3 regions of the Lysinibacillus sp. GW247-5R2A genome follow, and region 2 is predicted to be linked to each of the others. Evidence: riboswitches for the same ligand, from Rfam matches in the RefSeq annotation. Region 2 holds a riboswitch; each other region holds the start of a gene.
The links. Region 2 has a riboswitch for S-adenosylmethionine ahead of metK (methionine adenosyltransferase). Riboswitches for the same ligand answer to the same signal wherever they lie in the genome.

Region 1 (7,749 bases), on a different contig from region 2:
TTTGACTAATGTAATCGTACGTAACCCTTTGATGGAGGTTGTGCCTGCTAATGCAATGGAAACCTTTAATTCATCATAAATATTTGTCATCACTTTTTCGGCACCTTGTTGTCCTTCAAGGGCTAGGCCATAGACGAAGGGACGCCCAATTGCTACCGCATCAGCTCCTAAAGCAAGTGCTTTTAAGGCATCCATCCCGCGATATACACCACTATCTAAAATTATAGGGATTTGTCCATTGACAGCACTCACGATGGCGGGGAGGGCATCAAGTGAACTAATAACACCATCTAATTGTCGGCCGCCATGGTTCGATACGATAATCCCGTCAATCCCATTTTCAAGGGCTAGCTTTGCATCTTCAGGATGTAAAATTCCCTTTAATAATATAGGAAGATTTGTACGTCGTTTTAATTCACGAACATGCTCCCAATTGAGTGTAGGGTGGAAAACATTTTGCAGGACGCCTTGTACATACGATTCAAATGAATCATTAGGCAAAGAAGCCATAAAGACAGGATCATTTATGTAATTTCCTTTTGCGTAGCCTAGCTTTAATGGTGAAAATTGATTGCGTACATCTTCTTCTCGCCATCCAAGCATTACTGTATCGACTGTTAAGACAATTGCTTCAAAGCCTGCTGACTCTGCTCGTGCGGCCATACTCAATGCAATTTCTTCATTTGTAGACCAATACAATTGGAACCATTTTGTTGCTGAAGGGGCAGCTTCGGCAACATCTTCGAGGGCATAGGTGGAGACTGTGCTTTGAATATATGGCATATTTAATTGCTGGGCAGCGCGTACAGCGGCAAGTTCACCTTCCTCGTGAACCATTCCGTTCATGCCGACAGGGGCAAAGAGCAATGGCGTTGGGTAAGTTTTCCCGAACAAATTAATAGATGTATGAACGTTTGAAACATCATTTAAGAAGCGGGGAACAATGGAGTATTTTTCAAAAGCTGAACGATTATTACGTAATGTTTGTTCACCGCCAGCACCTGAGCGAATGTAGCCGAATGGACCAGCTGGAATTTTTTCCGCTACTGCTTTTTCTAAATCGGCAAAGCAAATGGGGAAGGGGGCTTGGGCAGTGATATTTTTTAAGAGTAGGTCACCATCATTTGTATTAGTCATCGTTACTACCTCACTTATTTATTGAAAATAGGCTTTCTTTTATTTAAAAAAGCTTGAATACCTTCGTTATAGTCATCAGAACTAAATGAATCGAGAATTAATTGAGCCAGTTCATCACTCTCTTCATTTTCTCCATCCACAATAGCTTGAATTATTTTTTTACTACCTGCATTGGCAATAGATGATTTACTTAAAAGATGCTCAGCAAATTGCATAGTGGCATTTTCAATTTCCTGCGGCTCATGAAGGGCAGTAATCAAACCGATGCTTTTGCCTTCCTCTGCTGTAAAAATGTTTGCTGTGTATAAAATCTCTTTAGCCTTCGCGACACCAACAATATTAATAAGACGTTTAGTGCTTTCAAGATTATAGACAATCCCAATGTTCGCAGCGGTAATGCCAAGCTTACTCTTTGGTGTCGCCAATCTAAAGTCACAAGCATTGGCTAACTCTAAGCCGCCGCCAATTGCTAAGCCCTGAATCATGGCAATCGTAGGATGTGGGAATTTATAGAGGTCATCAATGGCCTTTAAAGCTAGATCATTATAGGCCTTAGCATTATCCGCAGCATAACGAATATCTAAAAATTCACTAATATCAGCACCCGAGGAAAAGGCGACTTCATTGACACCGCGCACAATTAATAGCTTGATAGACGTATTTGTACGTAGCTGTTCTAGCTCGTCTATAATTGCTTGGAACATTGCTCTCGATAAAGAATTTCGTTTGTCAGGACGGTTTAACACTAGCGTTGCGATATAGCCGTTTTTCTCTACATAAATCTCAGTTGACATGGATATCCTCCTCCTAGTCTTTCTTCAATTTGGCTGAAATGCGGTTACCTATGGATTGTATGCTTTGTACAAGGATGATTAAAATAAACACCGTTGCATACATGACATCTACCTCATAGCGTAAATGACCATAACGGTAAGCTAGGTCGCCTAATCCGCCAGCACCAACCATTCCTGCCATTGCTGTTGCGCCAATCAATCCAATTGTAGCGATCGTTAAGCCTAAAATAATGGATGGGCGTGCTTCGCGTAATAATACATGCCAGATGATATGGCGACGTTTAATACCCATAGCGGTGTAGGCTTCGACAACGCCCGAATCAACTTCTAAAAGCGCTGACTCCATCAGTCGTGCAATATAAGGAGCGGTATAAACTACAAGCGGAACAATAACGCCTTTCACGCCAATCGTTGTACCGACGATAACCTTTGTAAAAGGTAAAATGAAGAATAGTAAGATGATGAATGGGACTGAACGGATAATATTGATAACTAAATTAAAAAATTGATAGAAAAATTTATTTTCAAAGGATTGACCAGGTCGTGTTAAAACAATTAAAAGTCCTAAAGGTATACCGATTAGAATCGAAAAGAATAATGAAATTCCGACCATTTGAAATGTTTCGATAATTGCTTTGCCAATAACCTCTGACCATTCATTAAAGAAATTATTCATGGATCTCTCCTCCTAACTCTTCCACAGTAACGCCATTCTCTGCAAAATAGGTTAACGCCTTTTGAACAATGTTGGGCTCTCCGTTTAAATGCACCACAATATTACCAACAATGCCGTTTTTTAATTCAATAATATTGGCTGTTAAAATGTTTGGTTGTACATCATATACTTTGCTGACTTCAGCCAATAACGGCTTACCAGTACTTTCTCCAAGAAATGTTAAACGAATGACGCTACCTGAAACATTTAACTGCTCAATAAGAGAAGGAGTTAAGTTACGTTGTGAAATGGTACTTAAGAACTTTCTGGTAGTAGGGTGTTGTGGTTTTGCAAAGAGCTCAATAGCCGTACCAAATTCAACTACTTTCCCTGCCTCTAGCACAGATACCTCATCACAAATTTTCTGAATGACATTCATTTCATGTGTAATCAGTAGGATTGTAATTCCTAATTCACGATTAATTTTTAACAATAGTTCAAGAATGGCCTCTGTAGTCTCAGGATCAAGCGCACTTGTTGCTTCATCACTAAGTAAAATTTCCGGCTCTTGCGCTAGAGCGCGTGCAATAGCGACACGTTGCTTTTGTCCACCTGAAAGCTGATTAGGGTAGCTATCTAGCTTTTCTGTTAAACCTACAATTTCCGCATATTTAGCCACACGATTTTTGACTTCTGTTTCGTTATAACCAAGTAGCTTTAAGGGAACTGCAATATTGTTATAAACTGTCGCTGTCTTTAAGAGATTAAAATGTTGAAAAATCATACCAATCTTTTGTCGTGTTTGACGTAAGTCATGAAGTGAAAGGGTAGTAATATCCACATTGTCAATTAAGACTTTGCCTGCTGAAGGACGCTCTAGTAAATTAACACAACGAATCAGCGTGCTTTTACCGGCACCACTATACCCAATTACACCATGAATTTGCCCTTTTTTTACATGAAGATTGATTCCATCCACTGCCTTAATACTGCCTTTTTTTGTCTTATATTCTTTTGAAATATTTTGTAATTGAATCATCAGATTGATTGCTCCTTTCTTAACTTCTAAAAAGCAAGAATCTGCGCGGTTTCCATAGTGGAAATTGGGCAGATTCTTTAGCTTATCGCACGTATTACCAGCTAGGGATTACAGAACCTTTGAATTCCTCTTCAATGAATTGACGCACTTCATCAGATTGATAAGCCTCAATGAACTTTTTAATCGTTGGGTCGTTTTCATTTTCTGCACGAACGACAATGTAGTTCACATATGGAGAGTCAGTAGATTCTAAAAGAATAGAGTCCTCTTGCGGGTTAATGCCAGCTTCCAGCGCAAAGTTAGTATTTATAGCAGCTACATCTACTTCACCAAGCTGCTTAGGAATTTGTGCAGCTTCTAATTCTATGAATTTTAAATTCTTTTTGTTTTCTTCCACGTCACGAACAGATGCTGTTAAGTCCGCTCCATCTTTTAATTTAATATAGCCTGCCTCTTGTAAAACAAAGAGAGCACGCGCTCCATTTGTTGGGTCATTCGGTAAGCCAAATGTTGCACCTTCAGGAACATCATCCAATGATTTATATTTTTCAGAGTATATACCCATTGGATTTAAAATTGTTTTGCCAACCGGTACTAAATCTGTATCGTGATCTTTATTAAATGTATCGAGGAAAGGTTTATGCTGATAGCTGTTTGCATCAAGATCTCCTTCTGCTAAGGATGTATTTGGTAAAACATAATCAGAAAATGATTTTAGTTCTACTTCTAGACCTTTTTCCTTTGCAACTTTAGCAGCTATCTCTGCAATTTGCTCATGAGGTCCTGAAGTGACACCCACAACAATTTTATTTTCATCGATAGCTTCGCCTTTTCCTTTGCTATCTTCTTTAGAGCCACAGCCCGCTAGTGCTGCGACTAATGTAAGACTTGCTAAACCTACTAAAAATTTATTTTTCTTCTTCATGAAAACTACCTCCAAAAATTGTTTTATCGGTTTTTGAAAATAAAAAAAACTCTCTTACAAATTAAGAGAGGCTCATGAAAAAAAGTCCTCTCTTATCTATCAAACGAATTTCGTTTGCAGGATTTAGCACCTTCCTTCATAAAAAGGAGGTTGCCGAGCTTCATAGGGCCAGTCCCTCAGCTACTCTTGATAAGAGATTCATATTATATTTTTGTATTTCCGATAGAACTAATATAATTTATAGGGTATAGTAAGTCAATAAATATTTTTAAAATTTTTTATATTGTTATAATATTTTGTTGCGAAGGAGGGAGAAGATTGTCCGTTAGAGTTAAGTATGGCATAGGTTCATTTGGTAAGGTGATTAGTGCTCGTCTTCTCATGGGAACAGACATCATTGAAGGAATTGAGGCACTTTGTGAAGAGAATAAAATTGAATCAGCAACCATTATTAGTTGTATTGGTAGTTTTCAAAAAAGTAGCTTTGTTTATTTAGTACCTGATGAAACTTCCCACATTAAAGTTCGATTTAGTGATGTGGTTGAGAAAGAGGGGCCACTCGAGTTTATCCAAGGTTCAGGAGTTGTTTGTAAGCGTGATGCACAATATGAAACGCATTTCCATGGTTCCATGAGCGATCAATGGGGAGTGGTTTCTGGCGGTCATTTTATAAAGGGCGGAAATATCGTCATAACAGCAGATGTAGTACTGGCAGAAGTTCAAGGCATTCAGCATATCCGTCAGTTGGATGATGAAACAGGTCATGTACAATTTTATCCATTAGAACATGGGTTAGATCTTCCAAGGAAAATTGAAAAATAGTAAGTCCTCTAGCTACTGAAAGCTACAGGACTCCATTTTGTTCCATGTTAGAATAATTTTAATTGCTCAATTCTATGCATGGCTTCTCGTAACCGTTCCTCGCTTACAAGCAAGCCAATACGCACATAGCCTTCCCCATATTGGCCAAAGCCATTTCCTGCGGCTACCGCAATATCAGCTTTGTCAAGCAAAATATCGGCAAATTGTTCGCTAGTAAAACCTAATGGGACAGGGAGCCAGGCAAAGAAGGAGCCCCTTGGTGCCGTTACTTGCCAGCCAATTCTATGAGCTTCTTCGATTAGAACATTTCGACGACGCTCATAGGTAGCTCTTAGCTCATCTGCACATTCCTGTGAAGATGTCAGTGCAACAGCTGCTGCTTGCTGAATAGCAGGAAATTGACTACAAAACAAATGATCTTGAATAAGATTAATCGCGGCAATCAAATCAGCATTACCAACAGCAAAGCCTATACGCCAACCTGCCATATTATAAGTCTTTGATAATGTGTACATTTCGATTCCAACTTCTTTTGCACCGTTGGCCTGTAAGAAACTAATAGGTTTATTGCCATCAAATCCAATCGCACCATAAGCAAAATCATGTGATACGATGATATTATGCTCCTTAGCAAAACGAATGGTTTCTTCAAAAAATTCAAGTGTAGCTGTACCACCCGTTGGATTATTTGGGTAATTTAAGTAAAGTAACTTGGCTTTTTCTATAACTTCTTTAGGTAGGGCATCATAATCAGGTAAGAAATTATTCTCAGCAAAAAGTGGCATTACTTCAAAATTAACATCACCTAATACAACACCAGATAAGTAGTCTGGATAGCCCGGGTCTGGTAATAGCATTGTATCGCCTGGATTTAACACAGCCAAAGGTAGCTCAACAAGACCAATCTTTGTGCCACCAAGAATGGCTACTTCAGTGTGAGGATCAATCTCCACATCATATTCCCGTTTATAAAAGTCGGCAGCCGCTTGACGTAATTCAGCGATACCACGAAAAGGCGAATACTTGTGGTTTTGAGGATTTTCAGCTGCTTCCTGCAATGCTTGAATGATATGAGTAGGCGTAGGTTGGTCGGGATTTCCTTGCCCGAGATTAATTACATCACGACCTTCTTCCAAGGCATTGTTTACTTTTTGGACAAGCGCCGCAAAAAATTGAGTGGGTAATTGCTGTAGTTTTTTAGAGAATTCCATGCATGATCACCTTTTTCAGAATATAATAATTATTATTGAAGAATATGAAGCAAATAGTAGTACTTTTTTTGTTAATTGTCTAGAGGAGGAATGAATATGAAAATCGGTTGTATTCAGTTAAACGTTGGCTTCGGCAAAGTAGAAGAAAATTTTACACGGGCAGAGGACAAGATTCGTGAAGCTGCAAAACTAGGGGCGGAAATTATTGTGTTACCGGAAATGTGGAATACCGGCTACGCACTAGAAAAGCTAGCAGAATTGGCGGACGTTAACGGTGAGCGTACAAAGGCATTTTTAGCTAACTTAGCGAAGGAACTTAGTGTACATATTGTCGGTGGCTCCGTTTCGATAAAAAAGGATGACAAGTTTTACAATACGATGTATACATTTGATAACAATGGATTACTTGTTGGGGAATATAGCAAGGCGCATCTTTTCCGTTTAATGGACGAGCATCTTTACTTAGAAGCTGGAGATGATATGAATCGATTCGCGCTAGGACACATTGAGGCGGCTGGTGTCATTTGTTATGATATTCGTTTCCCTGAATGGTTACGTGCGCATGCCCTGCAAGGAGCGAAGGTGCTTTTTGTTCCAGCTCAATGGCCGAAGCCTAGAATTGATCATTGGAAAACATTGCTGCAGGCGCGAGCGATTGAAAACCAATGCTTTGTGATAGCAGTTAACCGTATTTCGAGAAAAGTAGAAAACTTTAATGGGCAATCGATGATTATTCAGCCGTGGGGTGAAGTACTTTGGGTTGGTGCTGAAGACGAGGAAGTAGCAGTAATTGATGTGGATTTCTCCATAGTTGATGAAGTACGTGGAAGAATTCCTGTATACGATGATCGTCGACCAGGACTTTATCAAGATGTTGTGGTGAAAGGATAATGAGATGGCACGTTAAAGGGGAGAGGCCTCTTGAACGTGCCTATTTTTAACTCTTGTCATCAATTAAGGAGTTTGCAAGAAGCATAAATTCCAGTGTAATGCGATTATGACCCTTCATGAAATTTTCCCCGAGTAAACTTTCAAGCTTTTTTAAACGGTGATATAGTGTTTGACGAACGATAAACAGTTGGTTAGCCGTTTGCTGCTTGGAGCCGTTTGATTGTAAATAGACTTGTAATGTTTCAAGAAGCTTGCTGTTATATTTTTCATCATAC
Region 2 (7,749 bases):
TTGAGTTTTTAGATCAGGATGTTTATACAAAACTAGTCGCTGATCAGCTAGAAATTTTACCACCTGATATGGTCATTCATCGCATTACAGGTGATGGACCTATAGATTTAATGATTGGTCCAATGTGGAGCGTTAATAAATGGGAAGTATTAAATGGCATTGATGCCGAATTGGAGCGCCGTGGTAGTTGGCAGGGGAAATTTTATAAGGCTGAGGTTGCTAAATGAAATTACAACGAGTTTTACAATATGCTCAACAGCTATTAAAAGATAGTGTGGAAGAAGGAGATACAGTTGTTGATGCCACTGCCGGCAATGGCCACGATACGTTGTTTTTAGCTCAGCAAGTTGGGGATGAAGGACAAGTTTATGCTTTTGATGTTCAAAAAGAAGCAGTCGACACAACACTACATCGTCTACTAGACCATGGTTTAGAACATCGCGCCCTTGTTTTAAATAAAGGGCATGAAGAAGTAGCCAATTTCGTACACAAGCCAGTAGCCGCAGCCATCTTTAATCTCGGCTATTTGCCGGGTGGCAATCATGATATTATTACCAAGCCTAGTACAACGATTCAAGCTATTGAAGACTTGCTTAAGCTTTTAAAGGTTGGCGGTTTAATCATCCTTGTTATTTATCACGGTCACCCTGGTGGCAAGGAAGAGCGAGATACTGTAATAGACTTTGTCAGCCAACTTCCACAAAAATATGTCCATGTCTTAAAATACGAATTTCTCAATCAGCAAAATGACCCTCCATTCGTCATTGCATTAGAGAAAATGAAGGATTATCCAAATATATAGACAATTTAAAAGGCTAACTAATAGTATCGTAGGAACTATTAGTTAGCCTTTCTCTTTACCTATTTATTTTTACGTTTCTCATTATAGTCTACCCAGAAATCTGCGCCTTTAATGCCTAGTTTACGAGGATCAAAGACAGGGTCTTTTCCTTCTTTTTTCTGTTTCTCGTAATCTTTTAAAGCAACGATGGCCGGTTTCATAATAATTAAAATGGCTAGAACGTTAATCCATACCATCAGACCAAGGCCTACATCCCCCATAGCCCAAGCAAGTCCAGACGTACGGATTGTGCCATAGAAAGCTGCAATTAAAATCGCTATTTTCGCAATCCAGATGAAGACCTTCTCGGTACTACCTCTAAATAAATACGCCACATTTGTTTCAGCGATATAGTAATACGCCATAATCGTTGTAAAGGCAAAGAAGAATAGTGCGATAGCTACAAATGGTGCACCAAGTCCAGGTAAGGATGATTCAACTGCATATTGCGTATACGCAGCACCTTCCTGAATACTCTTAGCAAATGTCATTTGCTCATCACCCGTTAAGCCGCCTTTATTGAATTCCCCAACATGGATAAATGGATCTGCTCCTTCGGCTGCCTTTTCATCTTGTACATTATACATACCCGTAAATAAAATCATAAAGGCTGTAGCTGAACAAATTAATAAGGTATCAATGTATACAGACGCTGCTTGGACAATCCCTTGTTTAGCAGGGTGGGATACTTCTGCTGCGGCAGCAGGATGCGCCCCAGTCCCTTGACCAGCCTCATTTGAATAGATTCCTCGTTTCACACCCCAAGCAATTGCGGAGCCAATAATACCTCCAAATATTTCTTGTGCTCCAAATGCACTTGAGAAAATTAAAGCGAAGACAGATGGTACCTCTGAAATATTCATAGCGATAATAATAATAGCCATAATAATATAGGCTATTGCCATGAACGGTACAATTACCTGTGCAGCGTTGGCAATCGATTTAACGCCCCCAATAATGATAGCACCAAGTAAAACGACAATAATTAGTCCTGTAATCCAAGTTTCAATACCGAAAGCGTTTTCAACAGCTCCTGCAATGGCATTCGATTGCACACCTGGCATAAGTATTAACATAGCAATTAAAGCAGCAATAGCGAAAATCACTGCAAACCATTTTTGACCCATTCCTTTTTCTATGTAATAGGCCGGTCCACCACGATATTCAGTATCTTTCTCTTCTTTATAGATTTGTGCTAATGTTGACTCTACATATGCGGTTGCCGCACCAATAAAAGCAATTGCCCACATCCAAAAGACAGCACCAGGTCCACCCATCCCAATAGCTGTTGCAGTACCAGCAATATTCCCTGTACCTACACGACCCGATAGTGCGATAGACATTGCTTGGAAGGAGGAAATCCCTTTTTCTGATTTCTCCCCCTTAAACATTAACACAAACATATCTTTAATAAGTCTTACTTGCAGGAATCTTGTAATGACTGAGAAAAAAAGCCCAATCAACAAGATACCATAGATAAACCAAGGTCCCCATAATATGTCATTCAATTTGCCAACAACTACATCCATCTTACCCCTCCAATTTGAATTACCTTACTTTAAGTCACTATATTATTACACTTTTCAGAAAATTACAATATTATATTCAAGTAACAATATTTAAGTAAGGATCCTATTATTTGGAAGGTGTCAAACCTATTTTATTATATATCCAATCCGTCTAAGAGCATTATTGATAAAATCTCGAATATACATAAAAATCTCTTCACGCTCTACTTCATGAAATAAATTATGATAACAATTTGCCCATTCTTTAAATTGAAACTCGGTTAGCTCTTGTTGATGAAGCCAATTGCGCATTTGTCGAGTTTCCGTTATTTTATCTTTTTCAGCTGTCATAATTAACATAGGCATATTAGGAAATTCATGCTTAGGTAGCATAACTAAATTTTTCATCATCTGTTGAAGCTCCCGATACCATTTTACTGAAACAACAGACATAAATGGGATATCATCCTTCATTTCCTCTCTACCCTCAACACTGCGCGTTAATGTCTCAAATGTCAGCTCATGCGTCAATTTAACATTTGCTGTTAAAGCACTCAAGCTCGTTAAAGCATTTGATAATTTACCTGGTAAAAGCTTCAAATGTAGCCAGGGTGATGTCAAAATAATACCAGCACATTCATACTTTTTCTTTTGCATGGTATGAAGAACTAAAGTAGCGCCTAGTCCATGCCCAATTACAAAGGTTGGTAAATTATATGAAAAGGCATTCTCAATGAGATTTCTTGTATATTTATTGTACAATTTGAAGTCCTCATCATGGACACGCGCAAATCTTGCATTGATGCCATGATTCGGTAGATCCCCCATGACTATGTGGAAGCCTTCCATTCTTAATTTTTCTATAAGCCATGCATACCAACGGTGGTTTTCATAAGCACCATGAAGAATAGCAATCACAGCCTTTGCTTGTCCATCAGCTTCCCATTTCCACATTCACATAGTCCTCCTAAAAAATAATTACAATTTGATTATATCGAAATAACAGCACATTTTAATTTTATATTTCCTTAAAGTTGCGTATTTGATACGATAATACTATATCTACAGAAAGAAAAGAGGCGATTCTCATGATTTATCCATTTAAAGATAAAACACCAAAGATCGATCCATCTGTTTTTATTGCCGATTACGCAACTGTTACTGGAGACGTAACAATTGGAGCTGAAACAACTATTTGGTTTAATACCGTAATTCGTGGCGATGTTTCACCAACCATTATTGGTGAACGGGTAAGTATCCAAGATCTTTGCTGCTTACATCAAAGTCCTAAGTTTCCACTCATTATTGAAGATGAGGTCACAGTAGGACACCAAGTAACTTTACATAGCTGTACCATTCGAAAAAATGCCTTAATCGGTATGGGCTCCATTATTTTAGACGGGGCAGAGATTGGAGAGGGTGCATTTATTGGAGCCGGAAGTCTCGTGCCTCCTGGTAAAGTTATACCTCCAAATAGCTTAGCATTAGGTCGTCCAGCGAAAGTTGTCCGAGAATTAAACGCTGAGGATAAAAAGGATATGGAGCGTATCGTACGTGAATACGTAGAAAAAGGTCAGTATTATAAATCTCTACAAAAATAAAAGCTTATAAAGAATTTATTCATTATAAAAAATCCCTCGCTTTCCATGACCATTGTTCAAGGATACAGGCGAGGCATTTTTGCAAAAAAACAAAAGGGGCAGAAAAGCCCCTTTTGTTCATCATACATTAGAATAATTTTCTAACGACTTCAGCACTTTAGCACAATAGTTTACAGATGTGCTTTTACGCGTAATGCGTCAGCTTTATCAGTTTGTTCCCATGGTACATTTAAATCTGTACGACCGAAGTGACCATAGGCTGCAGTTTGTTTATAAATTGGACGACGAAGATCTAGCATCTTAATAATACCTGCTGGGCGTAAATCAAATAGCTCACGTACCCATTCTACGATTTCGCTTTCCTTCACTTTTCCTGTACCAAATGTATCAACAGCAATGGAAACAGGCTGTGCAACGCCAATTGCATACGCCAGCTGTACTTCCGCGCGTTCTGCTAAACCAGCTGCTACAATATTTTTAGCTACATAACGTGCCGCATAGGCAGCTGAACGGTCAACTTTTGTGGCATCCTTACCTGAGAACGCACCGCCACCATGTCGTGCATAACCACCGTATGTATCAACAATGATTTTACGGCCCGTTAAACCAGCATCTCCTTTTGGCCCACCAATGACGAAACGGCCAGTTGGATTGATAAAGTATTTTGTGTTTGAATCTAATAATTCGCTTGGCACAACAGGGGCAATCACAAATTGTTTTAGATCAGCCTGAATTTGTTCAAGTGTTGCTTCTTCATCATGCTGTGTTGAAATAACAATTGTATCGACACGCACAGGTACGTTATTGTCATCATACTCAATTGTTACTTGTGTTTTACCATCTGGACGTAAATAAGCTAGCTCACCAGATTTACGAACTTCTGTTAAACGACGTGCTAACTTATGAGCTAAGCTAATTGGTAATGGCATTAACTCAGGTGTTTCATTACATGCATAGCCAAACATTAAGCCTTGGTCCCCTGCACCAATCGCTTCAATATCTGCATCTGTCATAGAACCCTCACGTGCCTCTAAAGCTTGGTCAACACCTTGAGCAATATCTGGAGATTGCTCACCAATTGCTACAAGTACCGCTAAGTTTTCAGCATCAAAGCCATATTTCCCACGTGTATATCCGATTTCCGCCACCGTATCACGTACAATACCTTTGATATCTACATAAGTAGAAGTAGTAATTTCTCCCGCTACTAATACTAATCCTGTTGTTACAGTTGTTTCACACGCTACACGTGCATTTGGATCTTCTGCTAAAATTGCATCTAAAATGGCATCCGAAATCTGGTCACAAATTTTATCTGGATGTCCTTCTGTTACACTTTCTGATGTAAACAGTCGACGGTTTGTCATTTAGTTTTCCTCCTATTACTCTTACAAAAAGTATTTGAATACGGTACTCATTACCCATGTCAAGTCCGCTCCTAAGGATTGAACTCTCAAGCCGCTGTTGTTGTCATTTCACTTAATGTGAAAAAATAACTGCTACTTTTAACACGAGGATTTCGAAAGATCCGTCATTATAATAAGGAAAGAACTACATATACTTACCTTTACATTGATTTTTAACAATAAAAAAATCCTTTACTCACGTTACTATACATGAGGAAAGGAATAATGACTTCGCTACCTTTCACTCTTATCGTTCAAGGGATTTTCCCTTGCATCAGGTTGGCACCAACGCATGTAGTGAAATAGTTCATGCAGGTTGCCGGGTTTCACAGGGCCTGACCCTCCACCAGCTCGGGATAAGAGTATCCGTTCAATTTTCATGTTACTGAAAAGGTCGAACGTTGTCAAATATTTTCTTATGTATTACTGTATAGATAAGGAAGGAACAAATATTCACCATAAAACTTTTCATTCTTGGGTGATGATGTAAATAAAAGAAAATTAATCCCTACAACATACCTAGCATCTTGTGGTAACATATGTGTGGCTCAAATTTTAGACAATTTACTGTAGCATTGAATGTTTTCTACTCGAAAAACATTATTTTTTGTCAGTTTATTGAAAAGTAATAAAAACTCTAAAATAATTTCTTAATTAGTATAGATTATTTAACCAATTGTGTTATACTATTTTTGAAATTAAGAAAAAATCCCTCTAAATCAAGGGAATACTATAAAAAAGGATGGTATTTAATCGATGAATTCAGTAGAAATTGCAAACGAACTGAAGGAATTATTAAGCGGCGGTAACATTAACGTTCAACTTTCAGTACCACAATTAGCAGAAAAAGCTACTTCTCGTGGTGAGGCAATGTTAACAGTAGATGGCGCAGTTCGTGCAGAAACTGGCAAATACACTGGTCGTTCACCTAAAGATAAATATACAGTAGAAGAAGAAAGCACAAAAGATCAAATTGACTGGGGTAAAGTCAATCAACCAATTTCCTCTGAAGTGTTCGATAACCTGTATGTAAAAGTAATAAAATATTTAAAAGAACAAGATGAATTATTTGTATTCAAAGGATTTGCTGGTGCTGACAAAGATTCACAATTAAGCATCCAAGTTATTAATGAATACGCTTGGCACAACCTTTTCGCTCATCAATTATTTATCCGTCCAACTAAAGACGAATTAGCTTCGCATGTTGCAGACTTCACTGTCATCTCAGCTCCTAACTTTAAAGCAGATCCTGCGGTTGACGGTACTGCTTCTGAAACATTCATCATTGTATCACTTGAAAAGAAAATTATCTTAATTGGTGGTACTGAATATGCTGGTGAAATGAAAAAATCTATTTTCGGTATTATGAACTACTTATTACCACAACAAGGTATCCTTTCTATGCACTGTTCAGCAAACGTTGGTGAAGCTGGCGATGTAGCATTATTCTTCGGTCTATCTGGTACTGGTAAAACAACATTATCCGCTGATCCAGACCGTAAGCTTATCGGTGACGATGAACACGGCTGGTCTGATAATGGTGTATTCAATATTGAGGGTGGTTGCTATGCAAAAACGATCAACCTTTCTGCTGAGAAAGAACCAGAAATCTACAATGCAATCCGCTTCGGCTCTGTTTTAGAAAACGTAGCTGTTGATCCAGAAACTCGTATTTGTGATTATGATGATGGTTCATTAACAGAAAACACACGTGTAGCTTATCCGATTCAATACATCGAAAACATTGTTGATCCTTCTGTAGCAGGTCATCCAAAAACAATCATCTTCCTAACAGCTGATGCGTTTGGCGTATTACCTCCTATCAGTAAATTAACAAAAGAGCAAGCTATGTATCACTTCTTAAGTGGTTTCACTTCAAAACTTGCTGGAACTGAACGTGGTGTAACAGAGCCAGAACCAGTATTCTCTACATGCTTCGGTTCTCCATTCCTTCCACTTCCTGCAACAGTTTATGCAGAAATGTTAGGTCAAAAAATTGACGAACATGGCGCACAAGTATTCCTAGTGAACACTGGTTGGACTGGTGGAGAATATGGTACTGGTAGCCGTATGAAGCTTTCTTATACACGTACAATGGTGCGCGCAGCTATCGATGGTCAATTAACAAATGTTGAAACGACACAAGATGCTGTATTTGGTTTACACATCCCAACAGCAGTTGAAGGTGTACCTTCACAAGTGTTAAATCCTCGTGAAGCATGGGCAGATAAAGCTGCATACGATGCAAAAGCTGCTGAACTTGCTGGCTTATTCAACGAAAACTTCAAGAAATTTGCAAACGTTTCTGAAGCCATCACTACACTTGGTGGCCCATTAAAATAACAACTAGAACAAGAAAAGGGAACGAGATAATTCGTTCTCTTTTTCTTTCC
Region 3 (7,749 bases), on a different contig from region 2:
TCGTTATGAACATTGTCTACGCCCAACAGGAATTTGGTCATCTAGCAATAAACGCTTATACAAAATCAAAAATGTCAGATGTTCACGTATCCACATCATTGGAATTAAGCGCAGCACCCATCGTTGCTCCTGTCTATAAAAAAATCATTCAAGAGGATGATGTACAAGACCTATTACAGCAGAAATTAGGATTATCAGAGATGAATGCATCTGATACCACGGACAATGACGAAACGCTAGTGGAAGATAAAAATGGGATCGCGTATACATTGATTACAAATCATTCAGAGGGACAATGGTGGTTAACCGAGAATAATTATACGCCGGAGCAAACTTCAGCTGTAGAGCAAGAAGAAAAGGCGAAGTCATTGATGGATGAACTTTCTATACTACCTCACGATGCAGAATTAACTGTACAGGAGAATGGTGAATTTGAATGGACCTTACCAGACCGTCCTAATGTAACTAAAGATTACTGGACTGGAGATGTCAGTCTTGGCCTGAAACCGGATGGTCACATTTATTCATTAACCTACAGTCTTCATGAAAATCAATTTATACGAGAGATAAACATACTGTCTCCTGCAGAAATATATGAACGAATAAAGGAAGGCGATTTCCCTCAAATAAAGTATAACGCACTCGTACAGGAGGAAGACCTAATTATAAAAAAAGGAGACCAAATTGAGATTGAATCGATTGAGCTTTCGTATATGTATGATACAAAAGGCTTCTATCAGCCTATATACAATGTTTCTGGCAAGTTCAACGACAACGATTGGTTTACTTTAATTCAGGCAAGAAAGTAATAGCTCGTTCCAAATACTTAAGCAAAGCCCAGGCTCCAATTAATTGAGCAGCTGGGCTCTTTTATGTTCGACTGTAAGGGGCTCCCCCATTTTGAATGAGCTATCCCCTATCCCCCTAAAAAAGTAGACCACTACTATTATTCTTCACCTAATACTATTAGCGTTTATTGTCTGGTTCTTATTGAAATTTATTAACTTTAAAATAAAGTAAAGCCGTTGATTTCCAGCTTTCCATGGGCGGGGTCGAGTTGCTCCCCGCCCTTCGTTCCAATCTGGAGTGGATATTAACTTCACCACCAAAAAATGCTCCCCTTAGATAAACAGATTTTATTTTTTAATCTGTCTACCTAATAGGGAGCATATCAAACTACTCGATAGCTTTTATCTACTGTCTGAATGTAAGGTTTAGGCTTTCTTTTTTTTCGGATACCCAATGAATATCGCTATCATACCACAAATACCAATAAGAATTGGGTAGAAAGAGTACGGCAAGATACTCACTGGCGAAATTTTGGCTACGCTTGCGGCTACAAGGAATTGGGCTCCGTATGGGAGAAGACCTTGGACTGTACAGGAAAAAATATCTAAAATACTTGCGGACTTTCTCGGCTCAATCTCATACTGGTCAGCAATATTTTTGGCAAGCGGTCCCGCAATTAGGATAGCAATTGTATTATTGGCCGTAGATAAATTAGTTAGACCCACAAGACCAGCTATACCAAATTCAGCACCCTTCTGCGATTTAATCCTGCTCGTTACAAGACGGAGTAAAAAGTCAATTCCCCCATTAAATTTAATAACCTCCACCATTCCAGCTATTAATATAGCCAGAAAGGCGATTTCATACATCCCTTCCATTCCTTCACCAATCTTTTGTATAAGGCTCATTATGTGATAGCTGCCATCTGCTAAGCCAACAGCACCGGCGAGAACAATCCCTAATGCAAGAACGAGGAAAACATTCATTCCAGATAACGCTAAAATAATAACTAAAACATAGGGAATAATTTTTATCCAATTATAGCTTAGATGCTCTACTTGGGCTGTCCCCCCGGATGTCATAAACCCTAAAATAATACTTGTAATAAAAGCTGCCGGCAATACAATCCAAAAATTGACCTTAAATTTATCCTTCATTTGCGCGCCTTGTGAACGAACGGCGGTAATAGTAGTATCTGAAATAAAAGATAAATTATCACCAAACATCGAACCGCCTACAACCGCTGCCATCACTAAAGCAATAGGTAGCTCCGTAAGATCGCTTATCCCAACCCCAATTGGCGCCAGCGCGACAATTGTCCCCACTGATGTACCCATAGATAGAGAGATGAAGCAGGCAATGATGAATAAGCCTACGACAAGCAGGTTTTGCGGTATAACCGATAAAGCAAAGTTAACAGTGGAATCTACAGCACCCATCCCCTTCGCTACCTCAGAAAATGCCCCTGCTAATAGAAAAATAATAACCATCAGCATGACATTTAAATTTCCGGCACCTTGGCAAAAAATATCAACCTTGCGGGAAAACGATTCTTTTCGATTCATGGCTAGAGCTACAGCACCCGAAATGCTGATGGCTACAATGACAGGAAAGGCATAAAAATCACCCATTATAATCCCTGAACCAATAAATAAAATCATAAAAATAACAAATGGGATTAGCGCCCATGGATTCTCTTTCTTCATTGTCTACCTCCAAAAATTAAAAATCGGCCATACTTTTTATTTTTTCACCATAAAAAAGACCTCATCTTGAAATAACAAGAAGAGGCCTTATAGTTAAAACGCTCCTCTTATCTATCAAGAACATTGCTTGCTGGATTTGGCACAGTAACTTAATAGTTCCGCTGCCGAGATTTCATCGGGCCAGTCCCTCCATCTCTCTTGATAAGAAGAAAAAATATTATATTTTTGACACAATATTAAAATACTAAAATAAAACATCCATAATTGCAACATGTTTTTAATTGTAAAAAATCCCTAGCGTTATTATTAAGTGTGAAATTCAACTTTTTATACGAATACGAAGCTTTGAATGGACACATAGACCGAAAATATAAATACCCCGACTAAAAACCAACCATATAATTTTCTCTCTCTCCGAAATTCATTAATTCCTAATGTTAACATAAATAAACCTAGAAAAAGGATCATTAAAAAGTTTAGCCGATAATCATGTGTCATAAATCCGTAAATGGAAAGCGTGATGCCTATTATTGATAAAATAATTTGTACTGTTTTTAACAAAACGATTCCCCCTTTTTGCTTGAACGAATACTTACAGTTATCTAAGCTTTTTTGAATAAACAAATTCTATGATGGGTGTGATGACAAATGTAAGCCCAACAACAAAAATCAAGGGATAATTTTTCATGTCATTTAAATTGGATACACCCTCTGACACAAGTAAAATTAAACAAGCTACGATCATTAAAACATAATAGCCAATCTTGGCACTGTGTGCTTCAATATGTTTATCTAGTTCATCTTTATCTTCTTTAATACCATTATGATTACCCGAATTCAGCCAATTGAACAAAAAGGATAAGGAAATAAAGCTAATTATTATAGAACCCCCATCAATTATTCCGAAACGAACCCATCTATACAGGGTAAAACTAACAAATGCACAAAAAAACACAATGACTATAAGACCGATTAATTTTTTTGATTGATTCATTCTCTTTTTATCCTCCATAGTGACCTCTAAAAATATCACGATTTCAATATTGATAGATACAACTTTCAAAATCCAATAATACCCATACAAACAATCATCTGTCAAATTCAGTTCACTCAGAAAATCCACCACTATACATCAACCGATTGGTGTTTGGCTAGTAGTTTCTGCACCGACTGCAATCGGTTGGTTCGCAGCGGTTGGTGGAAGTATAGTAGGTATAACTATTGGACATTCAGCAACTGAAGGCATACTTCTCTTCTTCTTTGGATGTATTATCGCTTCAATCTTTTCGGGGGCTAATCCTTTCATATTTAAGTAGCATCGGTGGTAAAATAATGGGGAAAAGGCTTATGCAAATAGTTTCATTTATTTCAGGATATCTCTTTTTGTACTTTACTGTTTATGTATTCTTGAATGGTTTTGAAAAGCTATTATAGGGGTGACAACCATGGTTAGAAGAAGATAGCTAGCCTCCTAGGTCACCAAGCGTATGTAGGAGGCTATCTTAATCTATAGGAGATGTTTACACGATGAAGCAAAATAAATATGATGATATGCAATTCTTTTCTGCTTACGAAAAAATGCCCCGTTCTGTTCAAGGGCTGGACGCTGCTGGAGAGTGGCATGTATTAAAAACACTTTTACCTGATTTGAAACATAAACATGTGCTTGATTTAGGATGTGGTTTTGGGTGGCATTGTCGATATGCGCGCGCACAACAGGCAAAATCAGTGATTGGTGTAGATATATCTGAAAAAATGCTGGAAAAAGCTGAGGAAAAAACGGATGATCCTTTTATTTCCTATTTGAAAATACCGATTGAGGACATTCAGTTTTCCGCTTCTCAATTTGATGTTGTATTAAGTTCCCTAGCTATTCACTATTTACAAAACTTTGAAGCACTATGCAAAAAGGTTTATACCTATTTAAAACCTGGCGGATCGTTCGTTTTTTCAGTGGAGCACCCTATTTTCACATCCCGTCATGAACAGGATTGGTACAATGATGAACAAGGAAACCGACTGCATTGGCCAGTGGACCATTATCAAACAGAAGGCATGCGCGAAACAACCTTCCTTACTGAAAATGTCATTAAATATCACCGTACATTATCCACTTATATGAATGATCTAATACAGGTTGGATTTACAATACGTGCTGTGAAGGAACCTATGCCATCTGAGGAAATGCTACAAACTATTCCAGGTATGCAAGATGAACTACGAAGACCTATGTTTTTAATGATGGTGGCAGAGAAAAAATAAGCGTTTATCTGCGTGATTATATGTGTCCCATTAGCACATTTCTCTGCTTTATATTTTGGGGCAGCATCGCTACAGTTGCATGATGCCTGCCAAATACTGAATAGTGGTAATAGAGGGCTAGATTGTCTCATAAAGTAATTCTCTGAAAATCTCAGATAAAACAAAAAACCAGATGCTCCTCATAGAAGAGCGCCTGGTTTTATTGTGAAAGTGAATCTTACTAATTTACTTAGTTTTGATTCGTATTAATACTACGCTAAGTTGAGGCGTGGAACAAGTTAAAATATTTTCCATTCAATTTTTGGTAGGAATTTATGTTTTTTCGGGCAGGAGTTACTCATGTCCTATAATTTTGCAAGCAGGAAACTAACAAAAAAAAGACTAGATACCTACATAAATTATGTAAGCTCTAGCCTTTTAAGTGAAAGTGAATCTTACTAATTTAATATTGCTTAGCTTTAGATTCATTTATGAATACGAATAAACAGCTAAAAGGTTTCATTATTTGTCGTATTTTTTCGTAAAAAATAGGATTACCCGCACAAAAAGACCAGGAAGTCACGAAATAAGTGAATCCTGGTCCTTTTGTGAAAAGTGAATGTTACTAGCTTGCTTTAGTTTTTTGTATTCTACTAATGAGGTAGACGGTTGATGTTGCAATAAGTTACATAAAATTTAAAAATATTTTAATCGATTACTTGAATGGCAAAATCAAATACACCCTCTGCCCCATCAGCAGTAATGATGGAAATGCTATACACCCCTTCTGACATTGTATAGCTACCCTTTTCCAGTAACGTTGAATATTCTGCTCCTGCATTTACGGTTTTTTGAGCCCATAGTTTAGCATCTGCATTATAAATTTTTAAGCTAAATGGTTGTGTCCCCTTATTCTTTATATCATAGTGAATATCAAATTCTTGTGGAGAATGATTGCTGTAAAAAGAGTTATGAAATTCACCATTTGCAGTAGTAGCATTCACATAATTCAGTGGAAGTTTATGATGCATATCCATTTCCTCAGTGCTTGTCCTTGCCAATACTCTTTCCTGTAGTTGGGAATCTTTTCGTTTACTTGCATCAAATTTATCCGATGACTTTGTAGAGATGTTGTCGCTACCAATTAGGGCCAATTCAAACATCAGTACAAGTAAAATGAGTAATTTCCATATTTTCAGAGCGCCCACCTCCACTTACAAGTAATACCTAATTAGATATTATTTTACCATTTAACTAATCACCATTCAAATTGCTATCCACAGATAAAAACTTGATAAAAAAAGTTATTTATGCTATAATTTGCATTTAAAACACTATCTTATATAATAGGATTCTCCTGGCCAGGGGAATCCTATTTTTTATTGTAAGGAGTGTTTAGATGAAGAAGCAGGAATCTAGTATAACTTCATTAATAGCCGCCTTTAGCAGAGCCCACCATAGCCAATTTGATACGCTGAAAATATTTGATGATTATCTAGCACAGGATTTAATCTCCAAGGATGAATTTCAGAGCATTGAAGACAATATGGTGCAAGGTATTGAATTTTTCAATAAGGAAATTGCCGAAAAATATAAAGGCAATTCGAGAAAATTATTAAAATGGATTACGCAAGTTCAACTAGCGCCGACTCCCTTGGCACGTGCCGCATACTGTGAAAGGGTCTTACAAAACGAAATACAGCTCGGTGTTGAGCAATATGTTATTTTGGGTGCTGGTTTGGATACATTCGCTTATCGACACCCCCATTTAGAATGTGTATTAGAAATATTTGAGGTTGATATCCCAGCCACACAAGCATTCAAAAAACAAAAATTACAAGAAGCGTCACTCAGCCGCACCAATAATGTACATTTTGTAGCGATGGATTTTACGAAGCAATTTCATAGTCAACCTCTTTTGGATCAAGGCTTTCAGTATAAGAAAACATTTTTTAGTCTCTTAGGTGTCTCCTACTATTTAACGAAAGAAGAACTGGCTAGCTTATTAGACCACCTGTTTGCGCTAGTTCCAGCAGGTAGTTCCCTTGTCTTGGACTATGCTGATGAATCGTTATTTAGTGAAAAGGGCATCTCTAACAGAGTAGATCATATGATAAAGATGGCGGCCGCTGGTGGTGAACCCATGAAATCGTGCTATCGTTATGAGGAAATGGAGAAGATGGTAGCTCAATCAGATCTACTTATTTATGAACATCTACCTCCATCTACAATTCAAGAGCTTTATTTCCAGCATCGAACAGATTATCTATCAGCTTTTGAAACGATCCATTATATGCATATAGTTAAAAGGAAATAATCCACTCATTTTTAAAACAATTCTTAATTTTCTATCTATTTCCCAGGCAATTAACTATTTCAATATAAGAATTATGTATATGATAGTAATGTAAAGCTAATTAGCCTTACACCTCCTAGATTTGTTACTAGGGTCACTGTTTATAACAGTGACCCACTTATGATTGGCAAACCCCCAATGGACTTCCATCTAAATCATAGAAGGTGAAAAATTTTATTTGCCCCTCTCCTCCCAGAGAATTTACGTTCACTTGTTGCTCCACTAGTGATGGGTAGGTCTCTTCAATAGATGAAGAAAGAAAATTGTAGTATTTCCCTATCCCAAAATGATTAACTGGAAAATGCAATGGTTGATGATTGTCTGGTTTTACTAAGCATACAACCGTAGCAGAACGTTCCGCTATTTTCATGACCGCTGCGTCTTCTTCTATATATAAAAGCTTAAATCCAAGCTTTTCCTCATACCATTTAGCTGATAATTGAGGGTCTTTTATCGGGATAAAAATGGCCTCTACTCCATGTAATAATGTTTGCATCTCTTTTTCCTCCTTTATAAAATGATTTCTGTATATGAACTTGAATGTCCTCTAAAAAATTTCACCCTTGCATTTCTTCTTGTTTAGTTTCCCTATTATTTGCTTATCCTAATTAGTATCGGAAATGTCTTTGCCCTTTTCCTAGAGGAGGTGCCAATCAT

Region 1: it holds a riboswitch for S-adenosylmethionine, as region 2 does, so the genes downstream of both, AC07YC_RS18660 (MetQ/NlpA family ABC transporter substrate-binding protein) here and metK (methionine adenosyltransferase) in region 2, are expected to answer to the same signal.
Region 3: it holds a riboswitch for S-adenosylmethionine, as region 2 does, so the genes downstream of both, AC07YC_RS05570 (Na+/H+ antiporter NhaC family protein) here and metK (methionine adenosyltransferase) in region 2, are expected to answer to the same signal.

What each region holds. Positions count from the first base shown of each region.
Region 1 is NZ_JBWKZL010000013.1:6,571-14,319, forward strand. Features, by position in the region: gene AC07YC_RS18640 (alpha-hydroxy acid oxidase) at 1-1,137, opposite strand, end outside; gene AC07YC_RS18645 (enoyl-CoA hydratase/isomerase family protein) at 1,152-1,931, opposite strand; gene AC07YC_RS18650 (methionine ABC transporter permease) at 1,945-2,607, opposite strand; gene AC07YC_RS18655 (methionine ABC transporter ATP-binding protein) at 2,600-3,625, opposite strand; gene AC07YC_RS18660 (MetQ/NlpA family ABC transporter substrate-binding protein) at 3,720-4,550, opposite strand; SAM riboswitch class I at 4,640-4,746, opposite strand; gene AC07YC_RS18665 (PPC domain-containing DNA-binding protein) at 4,869-5,372, shown strand; gene AC07YC_RS18670 (pyridoxal phosphate-dependent aminotransferase) at 5,420-6,583, opposite strand; gene AC07YC_RS18675 (carbon-nitrogen family hydrolase) at 6,680-7,474, shown strand; gene AC07YC_RS18680 (PucR family transcriptional regulator) at 7,521-7,749, opposite strand, start outside.
Region 2 is NZ_JBWKZL010000006.1:229,784-237,532, forward strand. Features, by position in the region: gene mnmL (tRNA modification radical SAM protein MnmL/YtqA) at 1-227, shown strand, start outside; gene mnmM (tRNA 5-(aminomethyl)-2-thiouridylate-methyltransferase MnmM) at 224-802, shown strand; gene AC07YC_RS11595 (alanine/glycine:cation symporter family protein) at 862-2,370, opposite strand; gene AC07YC_RS11600 (alpha/beta hydrolase) at 2,497-3,303, opposite strand; gene AC07YC_RS11605 (gamma carbonic anhydrase) at 3,438-3,950, shown strand; gene metK (methionine adenosyltransferase) at 4,121-5,317, opposite strand; SAM riboswitch class I at 5,601-5,719, opposite strand; gene pckA (phosphoenolpyruvate carboxykinase (ATP)) at 6,113-7,699, shown strand.
Region 3 is NZ_JBWKZL010000002.1:368,733-376,481, forward strand. Features, by position in the region: gene AC07YC_RS05565 (VanZ family protein) at 1-809, shown strand, start outside; gene AC07YC_RS05570 (Na+/H+ antiporter NhaC family protein) at 1,215-2,495, opposite strand; SAM riboswitch class I at 2,600-2,703, opposite strand; gene AC07YC_RS05575 (DUF3953 domain-containing protein) at 2,823-3,056, opposite strand; gene AC07YC_RS05580 (DUF2178 domain-containing protein) at 3,094-3,489, opposite strand; gene AC07YC_RS05585 (class I SAM-dependent methyltransferase) at 4,023-4,757, shown strand; gene AC07YC_RS05590 (hypothetical protein) at 5,444-5,950, opposite strand; gene AC07YC_RS05595 (class I SAM-dependent methyltransferase) at 6,136-7,053, shown strand; gene AC07YC_RS05600 (VOC family protein) at 7,211-7,588, opposite strand.